DNA from 2 places in the Ruegeria sp. AM9 genome. Region 1 is predicted to be linked to the other one. Evidence: riboswitches for the same ligand, from Rfam matches in the RefSeq annotation. Region 1 holds a riboswitch; the other holds the start of a gene.

The links. A riboswitch is a leader RNA that binds a small molecule or an ion and turns the genes downstream of it on or off. The one in region 1 is predicted to bind thiamine pyrophosphate.
Region 2: it holds a riboswitch for thiamine pyrophosphate, as region 1 does, so the genes downstream of both, thiD (bifunctional hydroxymethylpyrimidine kinase/phosphomethylpyrimidine kinase) here and thiB (thiamine ABC transporter substrate binding subunit) in region 1, are expected to answer to the same signal.

Annotation. Positions count from the first base shown of each region.
Region 1 covers NZ_JBQFWY010000026.1:321-7,931, forward strand. Annotated here, with positions in the region: gene ACR0DO_RS19235 (bifunctional aconitate hydratase 2/2-methylisocitrate dehydratase) at 1-2,755, shown strand, start outside; TPP riboswitch at 2,924-3,029, shown strand; gene thiB (thiamine ABC transporter substrate binding subunit) at 3,062-4,042, shown strand; gene ACR0DO_RS19245 (thiamine/thiamine pyrophosphate ABC transporter permease ThiP) at 4,018-5,565, shown strand; gene ACR0DO_RS19250 (thiamine ABC transporter ATP-binding protein) at 5,552-6,244, shown strand; gene speB (agmatinase) at 6,248-7,213, opposite strand; partial or broken gene ACR0DO_RS19260 (sugar phosphate nucleotidyltransferase) at 7,525-7,611, shown strand, end outside.
Region 2 covers NZ_JBQFWY010000003.1:129,069-151,863, reverse strand. Annotated here, with positions in the region: gene ACR0DO_RS07960 (substrate-binding domain-containing protein) at 1-204, shown strand, start outside; gene radC (RadC family protein) at 209-964, opposite strand; gene ACR0DO_RS07950 (ABC transporter permease) at 1,000-1,734, opposite strand; gene ACR0DO_RS07945 (ABC transporter ATP-binding protein) at 1,731-2,459, opposite strand; gene tenA (thiaminase II) at 2,456-3,130, opposite strand; gene ACR0DO_RS07935 (ABC transporter substrate-binding protein) at 3,127-4,062, opposite strand; gene ACR0DO_RS07930 (ThiF family adenylyltransferase) at 4,083-5,048, opposite strand; gene ACR0DO_RS07925 (thiamine phosphate synthase) at 5,045-5,641, opposite strand; gene ACR0DO_RS07920 (thiazole synthase) at 5,638-6,402, opposite strand; gene thiS (sulfur carrier protein ThiS) at 6,405-6,599, opposite strand; gene ACR0DO_RS07910 (FAD-dependent oxidoreductase) at 6,583-7,560, opposite strand; gene thiD (bifunctional hydroxymethylpyrimidine kinase/phosphomethylpyrimidine kinase) at 7,557-8,360, opposite strand; TPP riboswitch at 8,406-8,512, opposite strand; gene dnaJ (molecular chaperone DnaJ) at 8,789-9,943, opposite strand; gene dnaK (molecular chaperone DnaK) at 10,018-11,928, opposite strand; gene ACR0DO_RS07890 (alpha-ketoglutarate-dependent dioxygenase AlkB family protein) at 12,142-12,744, shown strand; gene ACR0DO_RS07885 (ABC-2 transporter permease) at 12,741-13,562, opposite strand; gene cysQ (3'(2'),5'-bisphosphate nucleotidase CysQ) at 13,685-14,482, shown strand; gene ACR0DO_RS07875 (3-deoxy-manno-octulosonate cytidylyltransferase family protein) at 14,482-15,282, shown strand; gene galE (UDP-glucose 4-epimerase GalE) at 15,349-16,332, shown strand; gene ACR0DO_RS07865 (glycosyltransferase family 2 protein) at 16,340-17,377, shown strand; gene ACR0DO_RS07860 (glycosyltransferase family 2 protein) at 17,544-18,530, shown strand; gene ACR0DO_RS07855 (DUF5927 domain-containing protein) at 18,527-20,227, shown strand; gene ACR0DO_RS07850 (nodulation protein NodH) at 20,234-21,679, shown strand; gene ACR0DO_RS07845 (L,D-transpeptidase family protein) at 21,663-22,181, opposite strand; gene ACR0DO_RS07840 (ion transporter) at 22,238-22,795, opposite strand, start outside.

The sequences.
Region 1 (7,611 bases):
CGAAACCCGCAAGGAACAGGGGCTGCACCCCAAGCCCATCGATGATGGTGCACTTGTCAAAGAGATTGTCGGCCAGATCAAGGATACCGGCAACGCACACCGGGCGGAGTCGCTGAACTTTTTCATCTATAACACGCTGCCGGGCACAACCAGCGCCGCAGGTGAAAAGGCCAAGTTCCTGAAAGAGATCATTCTGGGCGAGGCCGCTGTCGAGGAAATCTCGGTTCCCTTCGCGTTCGAACTGCTGTCGCACATGAAAGGCGGCCCTTCGGTCGAGGTTCTGCTGGACCTGGCCCTGGGCGATGACGCTGCGATTGCGGGTCAGGCTGCCGACGTGCTGAAGTCGCAGGTTTTCCTGTATGACGCCGACACCGACCGGTTGAAGGCCGCGTTCGAGGCCGGCAATGCGGTGGCGAAGGACATTCTGGAAAGCTATGCCAAGGCCGAGTTCTTCACCAAGCTTCCTGATCTGGACGAAGAAGTAAAAGTCGTGACCTACATCGCCGGTGAAGGTGATATTTCGACAGACCTGATGTCGCCGGGCGCCGAGGCGCATTCGCGTTCTGACCGAGAGTTGCATGGCCAGTGTTTCAGCACTCCGGAAGCCCAGGCCGAGATTCGCGCATTGCGTGAAGCGCATCCTGATGCCCGCGTGATGATGATCTCGGAAAAAGGCACCATGGGCGTGGGGTCGTCGCGCATGTCAGGGATCAACAACGTGGCGCTGTGGACCGGCAAGCAGGCCAGCCCTTACGTGCCTTTCGTCAACATCGCGCCGGTCGTGGCAGGCACCAATGGTATCTCTCCGATCTTCCAGACCACCGTTGGCGTGACCGGTGGTATCGGCATCGACCTGAAGAACTGGGTCAAGAAGGTTGACGAAGACGGCAACGCGATCCTGAACAATGACGGCAACCCGATCCTGGAAGAGGCCTATTCGGTGGCAACCGGCACGGTTCTGAAGATCAACACCAAAGACCACAAGCTGCTGAGCGAAGATGGCGAAGAGCTGGCCGATGTGTCCGCGTCGTTCACGCCGCAGAAAGTGGAGTTCATGAAGGCGGGCGGGTCTTACGCCGTTGTCTTCGGCAAGAAGCTGCAGACATTTGCGGCCGAAACGCTGGGCGTCGAAGCTCCCTTGGTCTTTGCCCCGTCGAAGGAAATCAGCCACGAAGGCCAGGGCCTGACTGCGGTCGAGAAGATCTTTAACAAGAACGCGGTCGGCACCACGCCGGGCAAGACCTTGCACGCCGGTTCGGATGTGCGCGTCAAGGTAAATATCGTTGGCTCGCAGGATACCACCGGCCTGATGACCATGCAGGAACTTGAGGCGATGGCGGCAACGGTCGTGGCGCCCAGCGTTGATGGCGCCTATCAGTCGGGCTGCCACACCGCATCGGTCTGGGATACCAAGGCACAGGCCAACACGCCGCGCCTGATGAAGTTCATGAACGATTTCGGCCTTGTCACCGGTCGTGATCCGAAAGGCGTCTATCACGCGATGACCGACGTGATCCACAAGGTGCTGAACGATATCACCGTGGATGACTGGTCGGTCATCATCGGCGGCGACAGCCACACCCGCATGTCGAAAGGCGTGGCCTTCGGGGCTGACTCGGGCACCGTGGCACTGGCGCTGGCCACCGGCGAAGCCTCGATGCCGATCCCGGAATCGGTCAAGGTGACCTTCAAGGGCAACATGGCCGAGCACATGGACTTCCGCGATGTGGTGCACGCCACCCAGGCGCAGATGCTGGAACAGCATGGCGACAACGTGTTCCAGGGCCGCGTGATCGAGGTGCATATCGGCACGCTGCTGGCGGATCAGGCCTTTACCTTTACCGACTGGACCGCCGAGATGAAGGCCAAAGCCTCGGTCTGTATTTCGAACGACGACACGCTGATCGGTTCGCTGGAACTGGCCAAATCGCGCATCCAGATCATGATCGACAAGGGTATGGAGCATGAAAACGGCATGCTGCAAAAGCTGATCAACATCGCGGACGCCCGCATTGCCGAGATCAAGTCGGGTGAAAATCCGGCTCTGCGCCCCGATGACAACGCCAAATACTTCGCCGAAGTTGTCGTCGATCTGGATCAGATCGTCGAGCCGATGATCGCCGACCCGGACGTCAACAACGCCGATGTTTCCAAGCGCTACACCCACGACACGATCCGCCCGATCTCTTACTACAATGCAGAAAAGCAGGTGGATCTGGGCTTTGTCGGCTCGTGCATGGTGCACAAGGGCGACATCAAGATCGTCGCGCAGATGCTGAAGAACCTGGAAAAGGAAACCGGCAAGGTCGAATTCAAGGCGCCGCTGGTTGTAGCAGCCCCGACCTACAACATCATCGACGAGTTGAAGGCCGAGGGCGACTGGGAAGTGCTCGAGAAATACTCGGGCTTCGAGTTCGATGACCTGTTCCCGAAAACGCAGGCGCGCACCGAGTATGAGAACATTCTCTATCTCGAGCGTCCCGGCTGTAACCTCTGCATGGGCAACCAGGAGAAAGCCGCCAAGGGTGACACGGTTCTGGCCACCTCGACCCGCCTGTTCCAGGGCCGCGTCGTGGCAGATGCACCGGACAAGAAAGGCGAAAGCCTGCTGGCCTCGACCCCGGTTGTCGTGCTGTCGGCCATCCTGGGCCGAACGCCGAAGATCGAAGAGTACAAGGCGGCGGTCGAAGGCATCGACCTGACCAAGTTCGCCCCGCCCGTGGTGCCGGAAAACACCAAATCAGCGCATTTCTAAGACCAGTCAGGCCGGTTCATCACGAACCGGCCTGAACGTTTTCCGACAGCGGATTTCCTGATCCCGCCCGCTTGACCACGGTGATGTAAAAACACGAACCGGGCGGGTGAAATAGGTGAAACCCAACCAACAGGCGGGTTGTCTTTTGGTCGGTTCCCGCCTAGTCAGAGCCTCACCTCGGGGTGCGTGGCGCGACCACGCTGAGATGCCATTGGCGAACCCGTTGAACCTGAACCGGCTAGAACCGGCGGAGGGAAAGGTGACGGTTTCATCCATCCTTGCCCTCTCGCCGCAATGGAGGATGACATGAAACATCTGATGATTGCTGCGGGACTCCTGAGCGCAACCACGGCCATTGCGGCCGATAAACCTCAGCTGACCGTGTATACCTATGACAGTTTTGTCTCGGACTGGGGCCCCGGCCCACAGGTGAAAGAGGCGTTTGAGGCCGTCTGTGACTGCGAGCTGAACCTTGTCGGCGTCGAGGACGGCGCGGCGCTGTTGTCGCGCATCCGGCTTGAGGGTGAGAACTCGGACGCTGACGTTGTGCTGGGGCTGGATACCAACCTGATCAATGCGGCCAAGGAAACCGGCCTGTTTGCGCCCAGCTCGGTCAGCGCTGAATACACGCTGCCGATCGAGTGGACGGATGAGGTGTTCGCGCCCTATGACTGGGGCTATTTCGCCTTTGTCCATAACGCCGATGCTGCGGCGCCCGCGAATTTCCGTGAACTGGCCGAGGGTGACACCAAGATCATCATTCAGGACCCACGCTCCTCGACCCCCGGTCTGGGGCTGCTTTTGTGGGTGCAGGCGGCATATGGCGATGAGGCGGCAGATGTCTGGACCGGTCTGGCCGACAATATAGTGACCGTGACCAAGGGCTGGTCCGAGGCGTATGGCCTGTTTCTGGAAGGTGAGGCCGACATGGTTCTCAGCTACACTACATCGCCTGCCTATCACCTGATCGCCGAGGAAGACGCCAGCAAAGCGGCGGCTGCTTTTGACGAAGGTCACTATATGCAGGTCGAGGTCGCGGCAAAGCTGACCGGGACCGATCAGCCGGAGCTGGCGGATCAGTTCCTGAACTTCATGGTTTCGGACGCGTTCCAGCAGATCATTCCGACCACCAACTGGATGTATCCGGCGGTGACTCCGGCAGCAGGGCTGCCCGACGGATTCGACACGCTGATTCAGCCGGAAAAATCCCTGCTGTATTCTCCGGATGAGGCCGCCGCTGTGCGGGATCAGGCGCTTGCGGAATGGCTGAGCGCGCTCAGCCAGTAAGCCCCTGGCCGGGCGTTGGCGCGGCGGCTTTGGTGGCCGCGCTGATTCTGGGGACCCTTGCCGCTGTTGCCCTGCGAGCCGAGGCAGCGGGCGGCTTCGGCCCGGCGGATTGGGCTGCGCTGCGGTTCACACTTGTTCAGGCGGTATTGTCGGCCCTGTTCAGCGCGGCGCTGGCAGTGCCGGTGGCGCGGGCGCTGGCCCGGCGCCGGTTTCCGGGGCGGCGGGTGCTGATCGCGCTGTTGGGCGCGCCGTTTATTCTGCCGGTCATCGTGGCGATCCTCGGTCTGTTGCAGGTCTTTGGCCGCGCGGGTTGGATTTCGGATATTTTGGGAGTTTTCGGCCTGCCGCCGATGCGGATTTACGGGTTGCACGGCGTTGTGCTGGCGCATGTGTTCTTCAACCTGCCTTTGGCTACTCGGCTGATCTTGCAGGCGTGGCAGGAAATCCCCGCTGAACGCTTTCGTCTGGCCGCGCAGTTGGGCTGTGACGGCATGGCGATGTTCCGCCTGATCGAGCTGCCGATGCTGAGGCGCATCCTGCCCGGCGTGCTGGCGGTGATCTTTGCCATCTGTCTGACCAGTTTTGCCGTCGCCCTGACCTTGGGTGGGGGACCGCGGGCAACAATGATCGAACTCGCGATTTATCAGGCCTTTACCTATGATTTCGACCTTGGCCGGGCGGCATTGCTGTCGGCGTTGCAACTGGCCCTGACCGCAGCGGCTGCGCTGGCGGCCCTGAAGTTTTCGCGCGGCGACGGGTTCGGAGCAGGTCTGGACCGGGCCATCCGCCGCTGGGATGGCGGTGCGCCAATACTTGATGCGTTTTGGATTCTGGCCGCAGCGGCGTTTCTGCTGCTGCCTTTGGCGGCGGTGGTGATTTCGGGGCTCTCTGGGCTGTTCGAGATGCCTGCGCTGGTGTTCCGCGCCGCGCTGACCTCGGTATTGGTGGCGGCGGCCAGCACGGCGGTTCTATTGATGCTGGCCTTGCCCATGGCCACGGCCGTTGCGACCGGGCGGTACGGTATTGTTGAACTCAGCGGTATTCTGGGACTGGCGGCGTCGCCCTTGGTGATCGGCACCGGCCTGTTCATCCTGATCCGCCCGGTGGCCAATCCCACCGCACTGGCGTTGCCGGTCACGGCGCTGGTAAATGCGGTTATGGCGCTGCCGTTCGCCCTGCGTATTCTGGTGCCCGCCGCGCGGGACGTGGTCACCCGGCATGGGCGGCTGGCACTGTCACTGGATATGGACAAGAAGACGTTCCTCACCCGAATTCTGCTGCCCCGAATGCGCCCGCAAATCGGTTTTGCCGCAGGCCTTGCCGCCGCGTTGTCGATGGGCGATCTCGGTGTCATTGCGTTGTTCGCCGATCCGCAGATCGCGACCTTGCCGCTGCAGATTTACCGGTTGATGGGGGCTTACCAGATGCAGGCGGCGGCGGGGGCGGCGTTGTTGCTTTTGGTGCTGTCGATGGGGGCATTCTGGCTTTTGGATCGCGGAGGGCGATTACATGCTGAAACTTGACGGTTGCGTCATTGAAAACGGCGGTTTCGCCCTGGAGGCCGATTTTACAGTCGAGGCCGGGACCAGCGTTGCCATTGTCGGCCCCTCCGGCGCGGGCAAGTCGACGTTGCTTGAGGCAATCGCCGGGTTTCGCGGCCTCAAACAGGGGCAAATCCTGTGGCAGGGGCAGCGGATTTCCAACCTTGCCCCGGGAAGACGCCCGCTGGCGATGCTGTTTCAGGATGGCAACCTGTTCCCGCATCTGACGGTGGAACAGAACGTCGCCCTGGGCCTGCGCCCGAACGGGCGCCTGTCGGCAGAGGAGCAATCGCAGGTCAAATCCGCGCTGGCCCGAGTGGCGCTGCCCAGTCTTGAGGGGCGCAAACCGGCCGAGCTGTCCGGTGGCCAGCAAAGCCGGGTCGCGCTGGCCCGGGTTCTGGTGCAACGGCGCGACATGCTGCTGCTGGACGAACCCTTTGCGGCGCTGGGACCGGCGCTGAAAGCGGAGATGCTGGATCTTGTTGCAGGGTTGCTGGCCGAGACCGGAACAACCCTGCTGATGGTCAGCCATGACCCGCAGGATGCCCGCCGCATTGCCGAGCAGACCGTGCTGGTGGCCGACGGGCGCGCGCATCCACCCGCGGCGACCGCGCAGCTGTTCGACAACCCGCCGCCCAGCCTGCGGGCCTATCTGGGCTAGCCACTATTTTCGATTGTGGAAGATGAATCCGAGGAAGTTCAGCAGGACCTGAGCCGCCAAAATCTGTGTGCTTTCCGTCTGATCATAGGCCGGGGCGACCTCGACCAGGTCGATACCGACCACATCGCCGCGCTTGCTCAGCCCCTGAAGGATTTCCAGCACGTCATAATACAGGAACCCGCCATGGCTGGGCGTTCCGGTGCCCGGCGCGATCGAGGGGCAGAACGCGTCGATATCAATGGTGACATAATAGCGCGCGCCCTCGGGGATGCGCTCCAGAACACCGTCCGTACCCAGTTTGCGCACCTGCCGGACCGATAGGATGTCCGAGCCACGGGCGCGGGCGTCTTCATAGCCTTCTCTGGCGGTCGAGGACACGTTGCGGATGCCCAGCTGTGTCATCCCCGAGACGTAGTCCTTTTCGATCGCCCGCCGCATCGGGTTGCCGTGGCCTTCGGTGACGCCGTGGCGTTCATCGACAAAATCCAGATGCGCGTCGATCTGAACCACATGAATGGGGCCGTTCTTGTCGCAATCCTCGGCAAAGGCGCGGATACAGGGAATGTTGACCGAGTGATCGCCGCCGATGGTCACCGGCAGCGCACCGGCATCCAGTATTTTCTTCACGCCATATTCGATATTGGCGTGGCTTTCCTCGGTCTTGGTGTGGATGATATCGGCGTCGCCCAGATCGACAATTCGCACGTCGGCGCCCAGATAGGTGGCGTCGTCCTCGTGGTCATAGGCGCCAGCATGGCCAAAGCTGAACAGGGTCGAGGCCTCGCGCACCGCGCGCGGCCCGAACCGGGCGCCCGAGCGGAACTGACATCCAAAATCGAACGGTGCGCCAAGGATGGCGACATCGGCATCAATATTGTCCCAGTCCCCGACATAGGGCTTTTTGCCAAAGGTCGCGATGCCGACAAAGGGCAGGTTCAGACGACCCGATTCATAGCCATGACCCGACATGATTTCTCCGTTCTTTTTGCGTTACCGTTACAGGAACTGCGTGAATTCAGGTGATGCCGCCAGCTGTCCGGAGGCAGTTCGCAGGATGATAAGAAAAGTGCGGTGCACCGCAAGCCACCACCGACCAACAATGATGAAAAGCGGCGGTGATGAACGCCACATCTAAGGCTTGGCGTTTGCATGTGTCTTAGGCGCAATATCGCAGGCATACCGCATGTCAGCGAAAAAACTTCGCGGTGTTGTCCAGGCACTTGTCACATTAAAAGTCATTGACTAGGACCGGTTGAAGCAAATCAGATATTGAGCATTTTATGTTGATCACACCTGTTCTTCTTTGCGGTGGTTCCGGAACGCGCCTGTGGCCGTTGTCGCGCAAAAGCTATCCCAAGCAATTCGTG
Region 2 (22,795 bases), on a different contig from region 1:
GACGGTGACGCAGCAGCCAATGCGCGGATTGCGCTGCTGCGGGCAAAAACGGTGCGCAATGCGGTGCTGGCGGCGGTGGAAACCGCGATCCCCGGCAGCATTAAGCTTGACGTTGACGGGTTTGGCGAGGCTATGCCGATGGCCTGCGACGACACCGATTGGGGCCGCAAGGTCAATCGCCGGGTCGAGGTCTGGGTCCGGTAACCCGCTACAGATACCCTTCGGACCGAAAGCTCAGCTCATTCGATTTGCCGATGATCAGGTGATCGTGCAACGTCAGGCCCAGCGCCAGACAGGCGTCCTGAATCCGGTTGGTCATGTCGATATCAGACTGTGACGGGGTCGGATCGCCGGACGGGTGATTGTGCACCAGAATAAGCGCCGAGGCATTCAGTTCCAGCGCCCGTTTCGCCACCTCACGCGGGTAGACCGGCACGTGATCGACGGTGCCCTTGGCCTGTTCCTCATCCGCGATCAGTACGTTCTTGCGATCCAGATAGAACACCCGGAACTGCTCGGTTTCACGGTGCGCCATGGTGGTGTGGCAATAATCCAGCAAAGCATCCCAGCCCGAGATCACGTGCCGCTGCATCACCCGCGCGCGGGCCATGCGGTGGGCGCAGGCCTCAAGGATTTTCAGGTCGGTGATCACCGTATCGCCAACACCCTTGATCTGGCGCAGCCGTTCCTCGGGCGCGGTCAGCACGCGGTTGAAATCGCCGAACGTGTCCATCAGCGCCCGCGCCAGCGGTTTGACGTCCTGCCGGGGGATGGACCGGAACAGGACCAGCTCCAACAGCTCATAATCCGGCATCGCCGCCGAGCCACCGGACATGAACCTTTCGCGCAGCCGTTTGCGATGATCCTTGATGTAGGACGGCAACCGCCCCGATGGCAGCGGCTGCACCGGGGCTTCGTCAGTTTCAAACAGCGTCGGGGCTTCGGCAAAGGCGTCCTGGGTCATGGCCCAAGACTGGCGCAGAATCGGTTTCTGAAAGGTTAACGCGCCTCACCCGCCATGCGGGCCGTGGCGCGGCGGACAAGCATGTGCAGCAAGACCGAGAACACTCCCAGCGTCAGCATCGCCGCAAACATCAGATCGGTCTTGGCCCGGCCATTGGCCAGCAGCATGAGATACCCCAACCCCTGCGAGGACCCGACCCATTCGCCGATCACCGCCCCGATCGGCGCGTAAACCGCCGCCAGACGCATCCCCGACGCCAGTGAGGGCAAAGCCGCCGGTATCCGGATATGCCACAACACCGCGCGCGGGCTGGCCTGCATGGTGCGCGCCAAATCCAGATAACCCGCTGGCGTCCGCATCAAGCCATCAAAAAAGGATGAGGTGATCGGGAAATAGATGATCAGCACCGCCATCGCGACCTTGGACCACAGCCCATAGCCCAGCCACAGTGTCAGCAGCGGCGCCAGCGCAAAAACCGGCAGCGCCTGCGTGAACACCAGCATCGGCTGCACCAGAACTCTCGCGGCACGCGAATTGGCCAGTTGCAGCGCGGTGACAACTCCAAGAACCGTGCCGCAGGCCAGCCCGACCACTACTTCAATCGCGGTGATCCACGTGTGTTCGGCAATCAGCCAGCGGTTCTGCCACCATGTCTCCGCCACCAAGGCGGGTCCGGGTAGGATGAATTTCGGAAGGCCGGTCAGAGAGACAATCGCCTGCCAGACCGCCAATGCGAACAGGGTCGCGGCGAGAGCCGAGAGGTATTTCACGCCGCCTCCTCTCGCAGCAACCGCAGCAGCGCGCCTTGGGTCTCCAGTGACCCAAGGTCATCCACCTTACGCGGGGCAGGCGCAGCAGGAGGCTGACAGGGGGTCAGGCCGTGTTGCGTCATCACCACGATGGACTGACCCAGCCGGGCGGCCTCGGCCGGGTCATGGGTGACCAGCAGAACGGTGCGGCCCTGCAAAGCCTCAGCCGCCAGATCCTGCATGTCGGCGCGGGTGCGGGCGTCGAGGGCCGAAAACGGTTCGTCCAGCAACACGATAGGGCGATCTTCCATCAGCGTCCGGGCCAAGGCGACGCGCTGCCGCTGACCGCCGGACAATTCGCCGGGTTTCTTGGTCAGATGGTCTCGCAGGCGCATCCGTTCGATCAGGCGGTCGCGGCGGGCAAGATCCGATTTTTCACCCCGCAATCGCGCGCCCAGCAAAACATTCTGCGCAACGGTCGCCCAGGGCAACAGCAGATCGTCCTGCGCCATGTAAGCGACACGCTGGGTCACCGGTTGACCATCGCCGGCGGTGATTTGGCCAGTGAACTCAGCCCCCGCATCCAGCCCCGCGATCAGGCGCAGAACGGTGGTTTTCCCAACACCTGAGCCACCCAGCAGGCAGGTCCATTGCCCCGCGCCAAGCGTTAGGGACAGCGGCGCAAACAGCGGTGTGCCATCAATGCTGGCCGATCCGCTGATTGTCAGGCCGGGTGCCGGGGTCATGGGGTCAGGCCCATCTGCCAGAAATTGACCTCAAGTTCGGTCGCGGTGCGGAAGGTTTGGCACAGGCGCTGCCAACGCGGTGATGTCTCAAAACCTGCACCAATACGCCGTGTTAGAGCTACATCAAGCATTTCTCCGACCGCCAGACACGCCGCCTGGTAGTCAGGGCTGGCATAGGTGCTGATCCAGTCGCGATAGGTGTCAGACGTGGCCTCGGACGCCAGCCGAGCGCCAATCTCACCATACCCCATCACGCAAGGCGCCAGCGCGGCCAACAGATCCAGCAGATCGCCGCTATACCCGGCCTCGAGCACAAAGCGGGTATAGGCCAGATTCTCGGCCCGTTCCCTGGTCGCGAACAGCTCTTCGCCCGAGATGCCTTCGGCCTCGCAAATCCCGATATGCAGCTGCATTTCTTCAGCCACCAATGCGTTGACGGTCGCAACCGCAGTCAGCATCTCGGAATGGGTTTCGGACTTGACCACCGCCAACGCCCAAGCGCGCGAAAAGTGGATCAGGAACACATAATCCTGCCGCAGATAGTGCAGAAACGCCGCACGCGGCAGGGTGCCGTCCTTCATCCCTTCGACAAAGGCGTGGCGGGTGTACTCCCGCCACGGCCCCTGCGCCGCATCCCGCATCAGCGTGAACGCTTTGCCGTATGCGCTCATTGCACGGTCACGTCGATTGTGATGTCGCTGACTGGGTTGATGCTGTCGATCATGCCGCTGTCTTTCAGGAACGCCTCGAACCGGGCATAGCGACCCGCATCAAAACCCGCCGGACGCAGGGCAAAGCGGGGCAGCGTGTCGACCCAGGCGCGGGCGTTCAACTCATCCTGCAATTCCGGCGAGGTAGCGGCGAAAATCTCCCAGCTTTTTTCCGGGTTGTTGACGATGAACTGGGTCGCCTTTTCCGTCGCGGCCAGAAAACGGGCGACCTTGTCGGCATCCATCGTTTCAGGGTTGGCGACATAGATCAGCTCATCATAAGGCGGCACGCCTTCTTCCTCGATATAGAAACACCGGCCCGCGACGCCCTCGATATCCATCTGGTTCAGTTCAAAGTTGCGGAAAGCCCCGATCACCGCATCCACCTGACCGCTCATCAGCGACGGCGACAGCGAGAAGTTCACGTTGATCATCTCGATATCGTCCAGCGCCACATCATGGGTGTTCAGCATCGCGGACAGAACCGCCTCTTCCACACCAGCGACCGAGAACCCGACCTTCTTGTCCTTGAGGTCGGCCAGCGTTTCGATCGGGCCATCCTCAAGCACCAGCAGGCAGTTCAGCGGGGTGGCAACCAGCGTGCCGACACGTTTCAGAGGCAGGCCTTCGTGGATCTGCAGGTGCAGTTGAGGCTGATAAGACACGGCCAGATCCGCCTGACCGGCAGCCACCAGACGCGGCGGGGCCGAGGGGTCAGCGGGCGGGATGATTTCGACCTCAAGCCCTTCATCAGCGAAATACCCGTTTTCCTGCGCCACGATGATGGGGCCGTGGTCGGGGTTTATGAACCAGTCCAGCAGAACGGTCATCTTATCCTCAGCCCAGGCGGGCGCGGCGGCCAGCAGGGCAATGGCTGTGATCAGTTTCTTCATGTCTCGCGTTTCCTTTTCACTCACGAGGTTGAGGCCGCGACGAGGACAATCTCGCCCGGCCAATCCGGTTGAATTTTTTCCGCTGCGCGCCATGCACGCAGGCCGGTGGCGCAGCAGAGCGCCAGTCTTTTGTCTTTGTTAGGGTCTATTTCTTGCAGCCTATCAGGTGAGATTCGCACCGCACTGGGGTGCGCAGGAATAGGCGCTTCATCGGCGCTGCGCAGTTCGACAATCTGGTCATCCGCCGTCAGTTGGGTGGCAGAGAGAAAACGAAAACAGGTGCTCGGCTCGGGCGCGTCGTCAAAGCGGAAACTGCTGCTGCGCAAGGTGCGGCCATCATAGCGCACCATTTGACCCAGAGGTGACGGGTCGATGCCCAAGATCAGATTCAGCGCCATCTGCGCCTGTATCGCTCCGATCGTTCCGACCACGGGGCCAAGTACCCCTGCGGTCGCACAACTTGCTGCACTGTCCGGGGCATCAGGAAACAAGGCGCGCAGGGACGGAGCCCCGCAACAGAACCCGCCGACGTAACCCGACAGGCCCAGCACCGAGGCGCTGATCAGCGGTTTGCCCTGCGCCAGACAGGTATCCGAAAGGATATAGCTGGCCGCATAGCTGTCGGCGCAATCGAGGATCACATCCGCCTGCGCCACCAGGCTGGCGGCGTTTTCGCTTGTTAGAGCCTGTTTTTGACCGATGACCTCGATCTCACCATTCAGAGCGCGACACCGATCGGCGGCGATTTTGGCTTTGGGCAGGCCGCAATCCGCCTCGGTGAACAAGGTCTGCCGGTGCAGGTTCGACAGAGCGACCTCATCGCGGTCCATGATCGTCAACTGCCCGACCCCGGCCCCCGTGAGCAGCGGCAGCGCCGGAGCAGCCAGCCCCCCGGCCCCCACCACCAGAACCCGCGCCGAGGACAGGCGTGCCTGCCCCTCGGGCCCGACCTCAGACAGCAGGGTTTGGCGGGCATAGCGGCTCATCTCGTGACCTCGATCCATTCGCGTACGCGGGCCTCTGGATCGGTGTTCAGCGTAATGTCGGTGACGACCGAGACGATATCAGCCCCCGCCTGCAGCACCCCCGGCGCGCGTTCGACGCTCATGCCACCTATGCCGACCAGAGGAATATTGCCCACACGCGCCTTCCATTCGGTGACCCGGGGCAAGCCCTGCTGGTGCCATTTCATCTTTTTCAGGATCGTCGGATAGACCGGACCCAACGCCACATAATCCGGGTCCATCGCCAGAACCCGCTCCAGCTCATCATCGTCATGGGTGGAAACACCCAGCTTAAGCCCTGCCTTGCGGATGACTTTGAGATCGGCCTCATCCAGATCCTCCTGCCCCAGATGGATCCAGTCACAGCCCAGATCGATAGCGTCTTGCCAATAGTCATTCACCACCAGCACCGCGCCATGTTCGCGGCACAGATCGCGTGACAGGGCAATCTGGTCGCGCACCACCGCGTCGGGCTGATCCTTGATCCGCAACTGCACGAGTTGCACACCCAAGGGCAGCATCCGGCGCAGCCACTCCGAATGACCGAAGATCGGGTAGAACCGGTCGAGCCTCATGACAGGAACGCCTTTCCGATCACCGGGGTGGAAGGTTCGGCCATATCGCGTGCCTCAATCGGGTCGGCCTGATGGGCCAGTTGCCCCGCCTCGATCGCCAGCATCATTGCGCGTGCCATGGCTGCGGGGTCTCCGGCCCGGGCCACAGCTGTGTTCAGTAGGACCGCGTCATATCCCAACTCCATCGCCTGCGCCGCGTGGCTGGGCAAACCGATCCCGGCGTCGATCACCAGCGGCACGTCCGAGAACTCAGCCCGCATCGCGCGCAGAGCGTATTCGTTGCTCAGCCCCCGTCCCGATCCAATCGGCGCGCCCCAGGGCATCAGTACCTCGCACCCAGCTTCAAGCAGGCGCTCGCCGACGATCAGATCATCGGTGGTGTAGGGAAAGACCTGAAACCCGTCCTCGGTCAGAATGCGGGCGGCCTCGACCAGTTGGAACACATCCGGCTGCAGGCTGTCGGTATGGCCGATCAGTTCCAGCTTGATCCATTTGGTATCGAACACCTCCCGCGCCATATGGGCGGTGGTCACGGCCTCTTTGACCGTGTGACACCCGGCGGTATTGGGCAGGACCAGCACGCCCAATGCGCGGATCATCTGCCAGAATGTCTGCCCCGCCCCGGATTCGCGCCGCAGTGATACCGTGGCAACCCCGGCTCCACTGTCCCGAAACGCCTGTTCCAGAGTCGCGGGGCTGGGATATTGCGCCGTACCCAGCATCAGGGGGTTGGGCAGAGAGGTGCCGTAGAAACTCTTCATCTTCAGCCCCCCTGCATCGGCGCGACAACTTCGATCCGGTCGCCGTCGGTCAATGTGTGGGCCATGCGCAGACCCAAGGGCACGAAATCCTCATTCACGGCCGTTGCCACCCGCCCCGAGAATCCGCATTCGACCAGCAGCTCCGTAAGAGTTTCAGCCCGCACTTCGCGCGGTTCGCCATTAAGCACGATCTTCATCGACCATCTCCGAATGTTTGTTGTCCAGCGCCAGATCCGCCACGCCCTGCGCCAGCGCCGGGGCCAGCAGATAGCCGTGGCGATAGAGGCCATTGGCATAGATCGTGCGCCCCAGCCGTCGAATACGCGGCAGGTTGTCGGGAAAGGCCGGGCGCAGATCGACGCCAATCTCCAACACTTCGGCCTCACCAAAAGCAGGGTTCAGCGCATAAGCGGCGCTGAGCAGTTCCAGCATCGACCGCGCGGTGATGCGGCTGCTGTCCTCGCTTTCGATCATCGTCGCGCCCAGCATGTAGACGCCGTCCCCGCGCGGCACGATGTAAAGCGGCATCCTCGGGTGCAGCAGACGCACGGGCCGGGTCAGGGTCACGTCCGGGCAGCGGATCACCAGCATCTCACCCTTCACGCCGCGCAGATCATGCAGCACCTCGCGGGCGTGCAAACCCCGGCAGTCAATTGCATTTTCAAGCCGTGAAGGGGCAAGTTTGCGGTGGAATTCGACGCCCTGGTCCAGCAGTTGCCCATGAAGGTCCCGCAAGGCCCGGCGTGGGTCCAGATGGGCTTCATTCGTGAAATGAAGACCCTTGGCGAATCCGTGCAAATCAGGCTCTAATTGAGCGATTTCGGGTTGAGTGACCTCGCTGTACCCCTCAGTCCGGCGGGCAAACCGGCGCAGATCAGGCAGATCGCGCGGGTTGGCCACAACCAGCGTTCCCTGCCGCTCCACTGGCGTGCGCGCCGCCCACCAATCCAATGCAGCTTGCCCCAACCGCAGCACAGGTTCCTCGGCGTTTTCATACTCACACCACGGGGCCAGCATGCCGCCCGCCCACCAGGAACACCCATGCGGACCCGGAGGGCCTGCGGGATCAAAAACCTGAACCTTGGCGCCCCGCGAGACAAGCTCGCTGGCCACTGCCAATCCGGCCACCCCGGACCCTATGACCGACCAGACCGTCACGCGGGCCAGACCCGGTGGAAGTGATGCACCGGCCCGTGCCCCTGCCCGATCATCAAACCGTCCGCCCGGGCGATCGCCCCCTGCAGGTAGTCATGCGCCTGCGCAGCGGCATCAATCAGGCCAAGCCCCCGAGCCAGCCCCGCCGCAACCGACGACGACAAGGTGCACCCTGTACCATGCGTGTTTCGCGTCTCGCGTCGGGGGGCGGTGAACTCGGCCACCAGACCAGCGGCATCGACCAGCATGTCACGGCAGACATCCCCGCGGCCATGTCCCCCTTTCATCAGCACCGAACCTGCACCCAGCCCGCACAAGGCCAGCCCTTGCGCAACCATCTGGTCAGACGTTTCGGCCTCGGCACTCTCCAACAAACAGGCGGCCTCGGGCAGGTTCGGGGTCAGCAACGTAGCTTGTGGTACAAGAATATCGCGCAAGGTCTGCACCGCGTCCTGCGCCAGCAATGCATCCCCGGATTTGGCAATCATCACCGGGTCCAGCACAACCGGGCCATCAAACCGGGCAATAGAGTCCGCAACCGTCTGTATGATCTCTGGTGTCGCCAGCATCCCGATCTTGATCGCACCGACGTCCAGATCGGTCAGAACCGCCTCGATCTGGGCGGACACCACATCCAGCGGAATCCCATGCACCGCTGTCACGGCCCGGGTATTCTGCGCCGTCACCGCCGTGATCACGCTGGCGCCGTATACGCCCAATGCGGACATCGCCTTGAGATCCGCCTGTATCCCGGCCCCGCCGCCACTGTCCGAGCCCGCAATAGTCAGGGCAATATGCGCCATATCGTTGCTCCATCATCAATGGGCAACGCAGCATGGAAAACGTCTGTAGTGTATACGACCGTTCCCTACGCCGGTATTGCCCGGATCAGGTTCGATGGGTTAGCGCATTCACGCCTCTCAGCCCCTTGATCGGGGCACCCCAACGGTTGGGCGGACAATCTCAGGCAAGGGGGAGAAAATCAAGCGGCAATCTTCGGATCGTAAGACCACATCCGGCAGGTAAATAAGACCAACCTATACGCGCGCAATGAATTGAAGGAATTTAGCGAGGCTCTGCCTCGCGCTCCGGGATATTTTCAGACAGATGAAGTCCGGATCCCCTGCTTCATCTGTCTATAAATATCCCGGGGGAGTCGCCCAAAGGGCGGCGGGGGCAGAGCCCCCTTAAGCGAAAGGCCGCCCCAATCGGTGCGGCCTGTTTTGTTGTATCAGCCTTTCATCCCGTCCCAGAAGGACTTGACGGATGAGAAAAAGCTATTTGATTCCGGATGGTTATCTTCACCCAGATCATCGAACTCTTTCAGAAGTTCTTTCTGGCGGCTGGTCAGGTTGACCGGTGTTTCCACGGCCAGTTCGATGAACATGTCACCAACACCGCCACCGCGCAGGGCAGGCATACCCTTGCCGCGCAGACGCATCTGACGGCCCGATTGGCTGCCGGCCGGTATCTGCACGCGACCGCGCCCACCGTCGATGGTGGGCACTTCGATCGATCCGCCCAGCGCGGCTTTGGCCATGCTGACCGGCACGCGGCAATAGAGGTTTACACTATCGCGCTCGAACAGTTTGTGATCGGACACTTCGACAAAGATATACAGATCACCCGGAGGGCCACCGCGCATCCCGGCCTCACCCTCGCCTGCTAAACGGATACGGGTGCCGGTTTCGACACCGGCAGGGATGTTCACGGACAGGGCGCGTTCTTTTTCCACGCGGCCTGCGCCACCGCAGGATTTACAGGGGTTCTTGATGATCTGGCCCAGACCCGAACAGGTAGGACAACTGCGTTCGACGGTGAAAAATCCCTGCTGCGCGCGGACCTTGCCCATGCCTGAACAGGTCGGGCAGGTGGTCGGCTCCACGCCGCCTTCGGCACCCGAACCGTCACAGGCCGAACAGGCCACGGCCGCAGGCACGCTGATGGTTTTCTGCAGGCCCGAGAACGCCTCTTCCAGCGTCACACGCAGGTTATAGCGCAGGTCGGACCCGCGCGCGGCACGACGGCCGCCACCGGCGCCACCGCGCTGGCCACCCATGAAATCGCCAAACAGATCGTCGAACACATCCGAGAACGCGCTGGAAAAATCGCCCTGACCAAAGCCGCCACCGGGACGACCTCCGCCACCGCCCATGCCGTTTTCAAAGGCAGCATGGCCAAAACGGTCATAAGCGGCCTTTTTGTCGGCATCGCGCAGCACGTCATAGGCTTCGTTCGCTTCCTTGAACTGGGCCTCGGCGTCCGGGTTGTCCTTGTTGCGGTCGGGATGCAATTCCTTGGCTTTCGTGCGAAAGCCCTTCTTGATCTCGTCCGCCGATGCGCCCTTGGACACGCCGAGCACATCGTAGTAGTCGCGTTTTGACATCAGTGTTTCCTTCTGCCTCAACGTAATCGGGCCGGCCCGGCAACCGGACCGGCCCGCATTGGCCCGGTTACCCGTTAGTTACGCTTGTCTTCGTCCAGGTCTTCGAACTCGGCGTCGACAATGTCGTCATCACCAGCCGGAGCGGCATCCGCCGCCGCGGGCTCATCCTCGGCCTCATCGGCTTGCGCCTTGTAGATGGCTTCGCCCAGCTTCATCGCGGCTTCGGTGACGTTCTGGATGCCCGACTTGATCTTGTCGGCATTTTCGGTTTCCAGCTCGTCCTTCAGCGCGGCAATCGCCAGCTCGATAGCTTCGATGGTGGTCGGGTCGACCTTGTCGGCGTGCTCTTCCATCGACTTCTCGGTCGAGTGGATCAGGCTTTCCGCCTGGTTCTTGGCGTCGACCAGCTCGCGGCGTTCCTTGTCGGCTTCCGCGTTCTCTTCGGCGTCCTTGACCATCTTTTCGATATCGTCATCCGACAGACCACCCGAGGCCTGGATGGTGATCTTCTGCTCTTTGCCGGTGCCTTTGTCCTTGGCCGAAACCGAGACAATACCGTTGGCGTCGATGTCGAAGGTCACCTCGATCTGAGGCATACCGCGCGGCGCGGGCGGGATGTCTTCGAGGTTGAACTGACCCAGAATCTTGTTGTCCGCAGCCATTTCACGCTCACCCTGGAACACGCGGATGGTCACGGCGTTCTGGTTGTCTTCGGCGGTCGAGAAAACCTGAGACTTTTTCGTCGGGATCGTGGTGTTGCGGTCGATCAGGCGGGTGAACACGCCACCCAGCGTTTCGATACCCAGCGACAGCGGGGTCACGTCCAGCAGAACCACGTCTTTGACGTCGCCCTGCAGAACACCGGCCTGAATGGCGGCGCCCATGGCGACCACTTCGTCCGGGTTCACACCCTTGTGCGGCTCTTTGCCGAAGAACTTGGTGACCTCTTCGATGACTTTCGGCATCCGGGTCATACCACCGACCAGAACAACCTCGTCAATGTCACCCGCCGACAGACCGGCGTCTTTCAGAGCAGCCTGGCAGGGCTTCATCGACTTCTTGATCAGGTCCGACACCAGCGATTCCAGCTTGGCACGGGTCAGTTTCATGACCATGTGCAGCGGCTGACCGTTCGAACCCATCGAGATGAACGGCTGGTTGATTTCGGTCTGCGAGGTCGAGCTGAGTTCGATCTTGGCTTTCTCGGCGGCTTCTTTCAGACGCTGCAGAGCCATCTTGTCGGCAGACAGGTCGACGCCGTGTTCCTTTTTGAACTCGTCCGCCAGGTAGTTGACGATGCGCATGTCAAAGTCTTCACCACCCAGGAAGGTGTCGCCGTTGGTCGATTTGACCTCGAACAGGCCGTCGTCGATTTCCAGAATGGTCACGTCGAAGGTACCGCCACCAAGGTCATAAACCGCGATGGTTTGGGTCTCTTCCTTGTCCAGACCATAGGCCAGAGCGGCAGCTGTCGGTTCGTTGATGATCCGCAGCACTTCCAGACCGGCGATCTTACCGGCGTCTTTGGTGGCCTGACGCTGTGCGTCGTTGAAGTAGGCCGGAACGGTGATAACCGCCTGCGTGACTTCCTCACCCAGATAGCTCTCGGCGGTTTCCTTCATCTTGCCCAGAGTGAAGGCCGAGATCTGGCTTGGGGAGTACTTTTCGCCGCGGGCTTCGACCCAGGCGTCGCCGTTGCCGCCATCGACGATGGCGTACGGCACCATTTTCTTGTCTTTTTCGACTTCTGCATCATCCACACGACGACCGATCAGACGCTTGACGCCAAAGATCGTGTTGTCGGGGTTGGTGACCGCCTGACGTTTTGCAGGCTGACCGACCAGACGCTCATCTTCGGTGAAGGCGACGATCGAGGGCGTGGTCCGCGCCCCTTCGGCGTTTTCGATGACCTTCGGCTGCGAGCCGTCCATGATGGCCACACACGAGTTGGTGGTTCCGAGGTCAATCCCGATTACTTTTCCCATATGTTCAATCCCTTTCTCTTCAAGGCGATGTCCGAGGTCCGGACCCGTTATGGCACCCGGCCCCGATCTGATATGCGCGAACGGCCCTACACCATCGCGCGTCCCGGCGTATATAAGGGCGGGATGAGAGGCCTGCAAGCGTTGTAAAACGCAGGTTTTCGGGAATCTGGCGCCTTTTTTGGCAAGGTTTTGGCAAGGATTGGGGAATCTTGAATGGCGCGGCTGTTTTTGCGCGGATTTGATATCAGAAAAGCCTGGCTGGATGCCTCTGCACAGGCGCAGCTGATCGAGCTTTTGCGCCCGATTCTGAAATCCGCCCCTTTGTTCCGGCCGGTGACACCGTCGGGCAAGGCGATGTCGGTGCGCATGACCTCGGCCGGATCTTTGGGCTGGGTGACCGACAAGGCCGGGTACAGGTACCAGCCGCAGCATCCCAAGGGGGCCGACTGGCCCGCGATCCCTGATGCTGTGCTGGATATCTGGCGGGATCTGGCCAGCCCGGATCGAGACCCGGACTGCTGTCTGATCAACTATTACGGCGAAGGCGCCCGGATGGGGCTGCATCAGGACAAGGACGAGGCCGATTTTTCCTGGCCCGTGCTGTCAATCTCGCTAGGCGATGACGCGCTGTTTCGCATTGGCAACCAGACCCGCGGCGGCAAGACCGAGTCGATCTGGCTGAGCTCGGGCGATGTGGTGATCATGGGCGGTCCGGCCCGGCTGACCTATCACGGGATCGACCGTATCCGGTTCGGGTCCTCGAAACTGCTGCCCAAGGGCGGTCGGATCAACCTGACCCTGCGGGTGGCAGGCTAGCGGCGCGCGCTCCAGCTTTGCGATACGTGCTGGCGCGAGAAGAAGATACCAAGCAGCCCGATCAGCAACAGCGCAACCCCCACCCAAAGCGCATATTCCCAACTGGTGTTGCGCGGATAGTAGTTGCGGAACACGAAGCCCCGGCACTGGTCGATGATGTGAAACAGCGGGTTCCACGCAAACATGGCCAGCGTGGCACCGCCCAGCGCGTTGGCGACGAACATCTTTCCCGAAAAAATCATGTTCAGACGCCGATATATGTTGTTCAGAATCGTGGAAACCGTCGGCAACCAGGGTTTCAGGGCCATGAACACCACGCCAACGGAACAGCCGGTAAACCAGGCCAGTATCAACATCGCAAACGCGCCGCCGGGGTCCTGAATCTCGAGCGGGGCTACTGTGACACTGTAGAGAAACAGGATCACGATGATCGTGACAACCTGCGTATAAAGCGCACCGAAGGCGGTCGCCAGCAACATGACCATCATGTTCATCGGCGAGTGCAGCATCATCGGATTACCCCCGGTACTGACCCCCGCCACAATGCCGACCGATCTGATATGCGTCAGGAACAAAAACACGCCGGACAGAAGATACAGAACAAACTCTCCGCGGATTCTGGCAATGCGCGGACCCAGGAAGGACATGATCGTGTAAAACACGGCCACCAGCGCCAGCACTTGCAGGATATTGATCAGGATCGCCAGCACGGCGTTGTGATGCTGTGATCGCACGCTGCGGACAACCGCATGGAAAATAAGCTCGGCGGTTGTGAACGCGCCGCCCAGTAGTGTCCGGTTTCGCTTGAAATAATACACCCGAAGCGTCTTTCCCGTTTTTTCGCCTGCAATCTGCCACGAATTTCTTGCCGATCCGTAACCGGCACATCATAAGGCCGTCAGGATATTCGATCAACAAATCACAGGAACGGAGCATTTTTGTGACCTACGACGCCCTCATTCCCGTCATTCGACGTCTGGCCCTGGAAGCGGGCGACAAGATCATGGAGATTTACAATTCGGATGATTTCGACGTCAAAGTCAAATCCGACGCCAGCCCCGTGACCGAAGCGGATGAGGCCGCAGATGCCCTGATCTCGGCCGGTCTGCGCGATGCCTTTCCCGACATTCTGCTGGTGACCGAGGAACAGGCCGACTCGCATTCGGAAAAGGGTGATACGTTCCTGATCGTCGACCCGCTGGACGGCACCAAGGAATTCATCAACCGCCGCGGCGATTTCACCGTGAACATCGCGCTGGTGGAAAATGGCGTTCCGACCCGCGGCGTAGTGTACGCTCCGGCCAAGGGGCGGATGTTCTATACCCAGGCCGATGGTCAGGCGGTCGAGGAAACCGGAGCGCTGGACAAGGCACAGGCCGGGGATGTGACGCCGATTTCAGTCTCTGAACCGGACAATTCCGCGCTGTTGATCGTGGCGTCCAAATCACACCGGGATCAGGCGACCGAAGATTACATCAACAAGTACCAGGTGCAGGACAGCAAGAGCGCGGGATCGTCGCTGAAGTTCTGCCTGGTCGCCACCGGCGAAGCGGATCTGTATCCCCGCGTCGGCCGCACGATGGAATGGGACACCGCCGCAGGCCACGCCGTTCTGGCCGGTGCCGGCGGCAAGGTGATCCGGTTCGACAACCACGAACCGCTGACCTATGGCAAGGACGGCTATGCAAACCCGTTCTTTATCGCCTACGCTCCGGGCGTTGAGCTGAAGGAGGCCTGATGTCTGTTCTGATCGCCATTCCCGCCCGCTACGCCTCGACCCGCTACCCGGGCAAACCGCTGGTGCCGCTGACCGGCGCCACTGGCAACGCCATGACCCTGATTGAACGGTCCTGGCGCGCGGCCTGTTCGGTTTCGGGCGTCGACAAGGTGGTTGTCGCCACCGATGACGACCGCATCCGCGAGGTGGCCGAAGGATTCGGCGCCGAGGTGGTGATGACCTCGGAAACCTGCGGCAATGGCACCGAACGCTGCGCCGAAGCCCATGAGGTGCTGGGCGCAGGGTATGACATCGTGGTCAACCTGCAGGGCGACGCGCCGCTGACCCCGCACTGGTTTGTCGAAGATCTGGTTGCCGGTCTGCGCGCGGCCCCCGATGCCGGTGTGGCCACGCCGGTTCTGCGCTGCGACGGCGACGCCCTGAACAGCCTGCTGAACGACCGCAAGAACGGGCGTGTCGGTGGCACCACGGCCGTTTTCGCCGCCGACAACAGCGCCCTGTATTTCTCGAAAGAGGTCGTCCCCTATACCGCCGAAACCTATGGCGGAGACGACGCGACCCCGGTTTTCCACCATGTTGGCGTCTATGCCTATCGACCCGATGCGCTGGCCGCATATCCCGCATGGCCCGCTGGCCCGCTGGAAAAGCTGGAAGGGCTGGAACAGCTGCGCTTCATGGAGAACGGCCGCACCGTTCTGTGCGTCGAGGTCGAGGCCAAAGGCCGCCAGTTCTGGGAGTTGAACAACCCGCAGGACGTGCCCAAGCTCGAGGAAATGATGGCCGCAATGGGGTTGGAGTGAGGTCTTCGCCCCAACCGACGCAAGCCTGACGGCAGGTCCGTGCACATTTTTAGTCTGGAAGAATAAATGACCAACATTCTTGTAACCGGCGGCGCTGGATATATCGGATCGCACGCGTGCAAGGCGCTGGCGCAATCTGGCTATACGCCTGTGACCTACGACAATCTGGTCACCGGCTGGCAGGACGCAGTGAAATTCGGTCCGTTCGAGCAGGGCGACCTGCTGGACCGCGCCCGGTTGGACGAGGTCTTTGCCAAATACAAACCCGCCGCCGTGATGCATTTCGCCGCCCTCAGCCAGGTCGGTGAGGCGATGTCGGAACCCGGCAAATACTGGTCCAACAACGTCGCCGGATCGCTGTCCCTGATCGAGGCCGCCGTCGCCGCGGGCTGCCTGAACTTCGTGTTCTCATCGACCTGCGCCACCTATGGCGAGCATGACAATGTGGTGCTGGACGAAGACACGCCGCAGGAACCGCTGAACGCCTATGGTGCCTCGAAACGAGCCATCGAGGATATCCTGCGCGATTTCCAGGCCGCGCATGGGCTGAACCACGTGATCTTCCGCTATTTCAACGTCGCCGGGGCCGATCCGGAGGGCGAGGTGGGCGAATTCCACCGTCCCGAGACCCATCTGGTGCCGCTGATGCTGGACGCCATCGACGGCAAGCGCGCCGGGCTGACCGTGTTCGGCACCGACTACGACACGCCGGACGGCACCTGTATCCGTGACTATGTGCATGTCTGCGATCTGGTCGACGCACATGTGCTGGGCCTGAACTGGCTGGAACAGGGCAAGGGCAGCCGGGTGTTCAATCTGGGCACCGGCTCGGGCTTTTCGGTGATGGAGGTGATTGGCCATTCCAAAGCCGTCACCAACCGCGAGGTCCCCTATTCCATCGGCCCCCGCCGCGCCGGAGATTGCACCAAGCTGGTCTCGGGCTCGGTCCGCGCCGGGGACGAGTTGGGCTGGACCCCGAAAAGGTCTACGCTTGAGACGATGATCGGCGATGCCTGGCGCTGGCACCAGAGCGGCAATTACGAGAAGTGAGCCTCAGATGATGCACACCGCAACCGATACGCTTCCCCCCATCGGATGGGTGCAGCAGTACCGGTTGCGGCTGAAACGACGGCGGTTGCTGTGGCGATCCTTTCGCAGCCGCCACCAACTGACTTGCCTTCAGGATCAGACCACGCAGATCAGGCCCGGTGCCATTTTGGCCTTCACCACGCTGCGCAACGAAATCACCCGTCTGCCATGGTTCTTCCGCCATTACCGCGCGCTGGGTGTCGATCATTTTCTGATCGTGGACAATGGCAGCGACGACGGCTCGGTCGAGTTTCTGCGCGATCAACCGGATGTGTCGCTGTGGCAGACCCCCGCCAGCTATCGCGCCGCACGATACGGGCTGGATTGGCTGACCTGGCTGCAAATGCGCTATGGGTCCGGTCACTGGACCCTGATGGTGGATGCCGATGAGCTGCTGATCTATCCCGAGCACGACAGCAAATCCCTGCAGAACCTGACCGCCGAGCTGGACCAGCAAGGCCGCACCGGTTTTGGCGCGCTGATGCTGGACCTCTATCCCAAAGGCCCGCTGGGCATGCAAAGCTATGACCCCGAGACCGACCCGACCGAGGTTCTGAACTGGTTCGATCCCGGCCCCTATCGGGCACAGCGGCAAAGCCCGCTGGGCAATCTGTGGGTACAGGGCGGCGCGCGCGAACGTATGTTCTTTGCCGATCGACCGCGTCACTCACCGACGCTGAACAAAATCCCTCTGGTCCGGTGGTCGCGGCGCTATGCCTTTGTGAACTCGTGCCATTCCGCCCTGCCCCGGAATCTGAACGCGGCCTATGACGGGCCGGACGGTGCGATCCCGGCGGGCGTGCTGCTGCACACCAAATTCCTGCCGGAGGTGGTGGGCAAGTCGAAATCCGAGAAAGCGCGGCGCCAGCATTTCCACGATCCCGACCAGTTTGCGACCTATTATGATTCCATCGCCAACGGCCCCGACATGTGGACCGCCCGATCGGTCCGCTATGAGGGGTGGGAACAGCTGCAGCAGTTGGGGCTGATGGGGAAAGTTTGCTGAAAAGCCGCATATGTGACTAACGACTTTTAAAGGCGTTGCCACGAAAGATGCAAAGGTGGCATAAATCGGCAATTGCCCGGCACCACTCTGGATCATCCAGCCCCCGGGCATGCTCGCGTAACAAAAAGGGCAGAGCAACCGCGTGAGCCTGTTGGATTCATACCGGATGAGATTGCGGCGCAAGCGTCGCCTTGCGCGTTGCCTGCTGAAACGGCGGCAGCTGACGCCGGTAACCGACAAGACCGCCAATATCCGACGCGGCGACGTGTTGTTGATGAGTGTGCTGCGGAACGAAAAAATCCGCCTGCCCTATTTTTTGGACTATTACCGCAAGCTGGGCATCACCCATTTTCTGTTCGTCGACAATGACAGCGATGACGGCTCGCGCGAGTATCTGGCCAGTCAGTCCGACGCCTCGGTCTGGCACGCACAGGCCAGCTACAAACGGGCCTCGTTCGGGCTGGACTGGTCGAACTATCTGTTGCGCAAATACGCGCATGGGCATTGGGTTCTGACCGTCGATCCGGATGAGTTCTTCATCTACCCGTTCTGCGACACCCGCCCGATCCGCGCCCTGACCGACTGGCTGGACGGCTGTGCGGTGCGCAGTTTCGGCACCATGCTGATCGACATGTACCCGCAGGGGCCAGTGGACGCGGAACCTTATCGCGAGGGGCAGGACCCTTTCCAGATCGCCCGCTGGTTCGATTCCGGCAACTACATGATCACGAAGAACCCGGATTACGGGAACCTGTGGATTCAGGGCGGCCCGCGCGCCCGTGTGTTTTTCCGCGACGCCCCCTCGAAGGCGCCGGCGCTGAACAAGATCCCGCTGGTCAAATGGGACCGGCGCTATGTCTATGTCAGCTCGACCCATTCGCTGCTGCCGCGCGGGTTGAACCAGGTCTATGACGAATGGGGCGGCGAAAAGACCAGCGGCGCATTGCTGCACGCCAAGCTGATCAGCACGCTGGGCGAAAAAGCCCGGGAAGAGATGCTGCGCCGCCAACATTTCCGCCGCTCGGGCGAATACCGGGCCTATGCCGAGGGATTGGAGGATCAGCCGGTATTCTGGTGCGACCGGTCCGAGAAATTCATCAACTGGCGACAGCTTGAGATTCTGGGCATGATGTCTAAAGGAAACTGGGCATGAGCCGCCTGGGCGTCATCATGCTGGTCCACACGGCGCTGCACCGGGCCGGACAGGTGGCGCGGCACTGGACCGGTGCGGGATGCCCGGTGGTGATCCATGTGGACCGCAAAGTACCCGCTCGGGTCTATTCCGAATTCGTCACCTCTTGCGCCGACGATCCTCTGATCCGGTTTTCCGACCGCCATGTCTGCGAATGGGGTGGGTGGGGCATCGTTGCCGCGTCGCAATCCGCAGCGGAATTGATGCTGAACACCTTTCCGGACGTGCATCATGTCTATCTGTCTTCGGGCGCCTGCCTGCCGTTGCGCCCGGTGGAGGAACTGACCGGATATCTTGCGGACCGGCCCCGCGTCGATTTCATCGAAAGCGCCACCACCGCCGATGTCAGCTGGACCATTGGCGGGCTGGATCATGAACGGTTCACCCTGCGGTTTCCGTTTTCCTGGCGCAAGAACCGCAAATTGTTCGATGCCTATGTGAAGCTGCAGCGCGCCACCGGCATGCGCCGCAAAATCCCCGACGGGCTGGTGCCCCATATGGGCAGCCAGTGGTGGTGCCTGACCCGCCAGACCCTCTCGGCCATTCTGCAGGACCCCAGGCGACAGACCTATGACCGCTATTTCCGGCGTGTCTGGATTCCGGATGAAAGCTATTTCCAGACGCTGGCGCGGCTGTATTCCACCCATATCGAGAGCCGGTCCCTGACCCTGTCCAAATTCGACTATCAGGGGCGGCCGCATATCTTCTATGACGACCATCTGCAGCTGCTGCGGCGGTCCGACTGTTTCGTGGCGCGGAAAATCTGGCCGCACGCGGACCGGCTGTATCAATCCTTTCTGACCGATCAGAACAGCGCCATGCGACCGGCCGAGCCCAATCCGGGCAAGATCGACCGCGTATTCTCGAAAGCGGTCGAGCGTCGGACCCGCGGGCGCGACGGGCTGTATATGCAAAGCCGCTTTCCCCGCCACGGCAGCGAAAACGGGCTGACCTCATTCCCCTATTCGGTGTTTCAGGGCTTTGCCGAACTGTTCGAAGGGTTCGAGCCGTGGCTGGCGGAAACCATCGGCGCGCGGGTGCATGGACATCTGTTCGGCCCCGAGCGTGCCGAATTTGCCGACGGCGAAACGATCACCAACGGGGCCCTTAGCGATTGCGCCGTTCTGCGGGATTACAATCCGACGGCCTTTGTCTCGAACCTGATCTGGAACACGCGAGGCGAGCGGCAGTGCTTTCAGTTCGGCCCGGCGGACACCCAGCAGATCAACTGGTTTCTGGCCCGCGACAGGAACGCGCAGATCTCGGTCATCACCGGCGCCTGGGCGATCCCGCTGTTTCGATCGAACAGGAACTTTGCCGATATCCGCAACGAGGCCGCCCGCCTGCAGCAGATCGAAACCAAACAGCTTGAGGTTCTGAACTCGGTCTGGACCAAGGCACAGGTGCGCACCTGGTCGCTGGCAGAGTTTGTCGAATCTCCGATGGAGCCCCTGCAGACGGTGATCGAAGAAATCGGCACCCCGCGCGCCAGCCATCTGACCGAAGCGCCGGTGATGGTGGATCTTTCGGGCTTCGGCAAGTTCCTGCAAAACCTCAAGAACCAGGGTATGCATCCCTATCTGATGGGCGATTTTCCCTCCGATGACGTGTTTGGCGCGCGCAGCCGGCCGTTCAAGAAACCCTATCTGGTGCAATAGCCTGTGATGACTACCCGTTTTGACTATTTCATCATCCTTGCCGCGATGCGTACCGGGTCCAACCTGCTGGAGTTCAACCTGAACGCACTGGACGGCGTCACTTGTCATGGTGAGGCGTTCAACCCGCATTTCATCGGCCGCCTCAAATCTGACAGCCTGCTGGACGTGACGCTTGAGGAACGGGACGACGATCCGATGAAACTGGTTCAGGCGATCCGGTCCGCGCCGGGTGAGATCAACGGGTTTCGGTTCTTTCAGGGGCACGATCCCCGAGTGTTAGAGCCTGCTTTGTCCGACCCTCGCTGTGGCAAGATCATCCTGACGCGCAATTCGCTGGACAGCTATGTTTCGCTGAAAATCGCGCGCGAGACCAAGCAGTGGCAGCTGAAGAACATCAAGCGCCGCCGCGAGGCGCAGGTTGAATTCGAAGCGCAGGAATTCGAAAAATACCTGGACCAGCAGCAGGAGTTTCAACTGCTGCTGCTCAACGCGCTTCAAACCACCGGGCAGACCGCGTTTTACATCGCCTATGATGATCTGACCAATCTGGAGGTTCTGAACGGTCTGGCCGCCTGGCTGGGGGTTTCGTCCCGGCTGACCTCAATCGACGACACGATCAAGCCGCAGAACCCCGAACCGGCCCTGTCAAAGGTGACAAATCCCGCAGAGGCCGAGCAGGCGCTGGCCCGGATCGACAGTTTCAACCTGCACCGCACCCCGAATTTCGAGCCCCGGCGCGGGCCTGCGGTTGCCGCCTATGTCGCGGCACCTGACACGGCGCTGATGTACCTTCCGATCCGCGGCGGAATCGAGGGACCGGTGACACAGTGGCTGGCCGATCTGGATGCGGTCGGTACCGACCAGCTGATCACCAATCAGAACCGTAAACAGACGCGGCGCTGGCTGCAGACCCATCCGGGGCATCGCAAATTCACCGTGCTGCGGCACCCTCTGGCGCGGGCGCATTCGGCTTTTTGTTCCTATATTCTCAGCACCGAACCCGGCGCCTATCTGAAAATCCGCAACATGCTGCGCAATCGGTTCAAGATTCCGATCCCCGGCCAGCTGCGCCAGGACAATTATTCGCGCGATCAGCATCATCAGGCGTTTTCGGCCTTTCTTACCTTTCTGCGGCAAAACCTGGCCGGACAGACGCCGGTGCGGGTGGATGGGGTATGGTGCGGTCAATCTCAGGTGCTTGCGGGGATGGCATCCTTTGCGTTTCCCGACCTGATCCTGCGCGAGGATGAAATCACCGCTGCGCTGCCGGATTTGGCGCGCCGGATGGGGCATGACCAGCCGCCGACCCCCGGTCCAAGCGCACCGGATGTCCCGTTCACGCTGGCCGAGATTTATGACGACACGCTCGAAGCGCTGGCGGCGGAGGCCTACCAGCGCGACTATATGCAATTCGGGTTTGGGCCGTGGAAACCGCTTACGGGCGCAGCGTGATCAGCGTGCCCCGGTTCACCATCGCATAGATTTCTTCGATCTCTTCATTCTTGACGGCGATGCAGCCTGCGGTCCAATCCGGCGTCTTTTTGGCGCGTTTCAGTTCCGACCGCTTTTTCGGCTGACCGTGAATGAAAATATCACCACCCGGATCAACGCCAGCCGCCTTGGCCTGCGCGATGTCATTCGAGTTCGGATAGGAAATCCCCAGCGACAGGTGATAGCGGCTGTTGGGGTTGCGGCGGTCGATCAGGTAGCTACCCTCGGGCGTGCGGCCATCGCCGCGCTTGGTCTTGGTGCCATTCGGCGCAAAGCCCAGATCAACCTTGTATTCCTTGAGGATGGTTTGATTGTGCAGAAGATACAACTTCCGCGCGCCCTTGTTGATGACCAGTGAGGTCACCTCGGGGCCATCATAAGTCAGAAATCGTGGGCTGGCCGAGGCACAGGCCGAAAGACCCAGCGTTGCCATCGCGCCCAATCCAAATGCTCGACGATCCATGTTTCACTGCCTGCTCTTTTTTTTCTGCATTATGCCAGAAATCGGGAAAACTGAAATCACTTTTTGCTGTGTGATTGCTCGGTCAGGCGGCGTTCGATGCTTTCCAGCCGTTCCAGCACCTCGTCACGATAGGCGTCGGTTTTCACCTCATCCTCGGCGTGATGTGCGTCCTGCATCGAGTTCACGATCAGGCCCACCAGCAGGTTTACCACCGCAAAAGTGGTGACCATGATGAACGGCACAAAAAACACCCAGGCGTAAGGGTACACCTCCATCACAGGACGCACGATACCCATCGACCAGCTTTCCAGCGTCATGATCTGGAACAGCGTATAGGCCGATTGGCCCAAATCGCCAAACCATTCCGGGAACGAGCCCGAGAACAGCTTGGTCGAGATGACCGCACCGATATAGAACAGGATCGCCATCAGCAGGAACACGCTGGCCATGCCCGGCAGGGCCGAGATGAAGCCCTCGACCACGCGGCGCAGGCGGGGCGCCACCGATATGACGCGCAGCACCCGCAGAATCCGCAGCGCCCGCAGCACCGATAGCCCTCCGGCGCTGGGGATCAGGGCGATGCCAACCACGATGAAGTCAAAGACGTTCCAGCC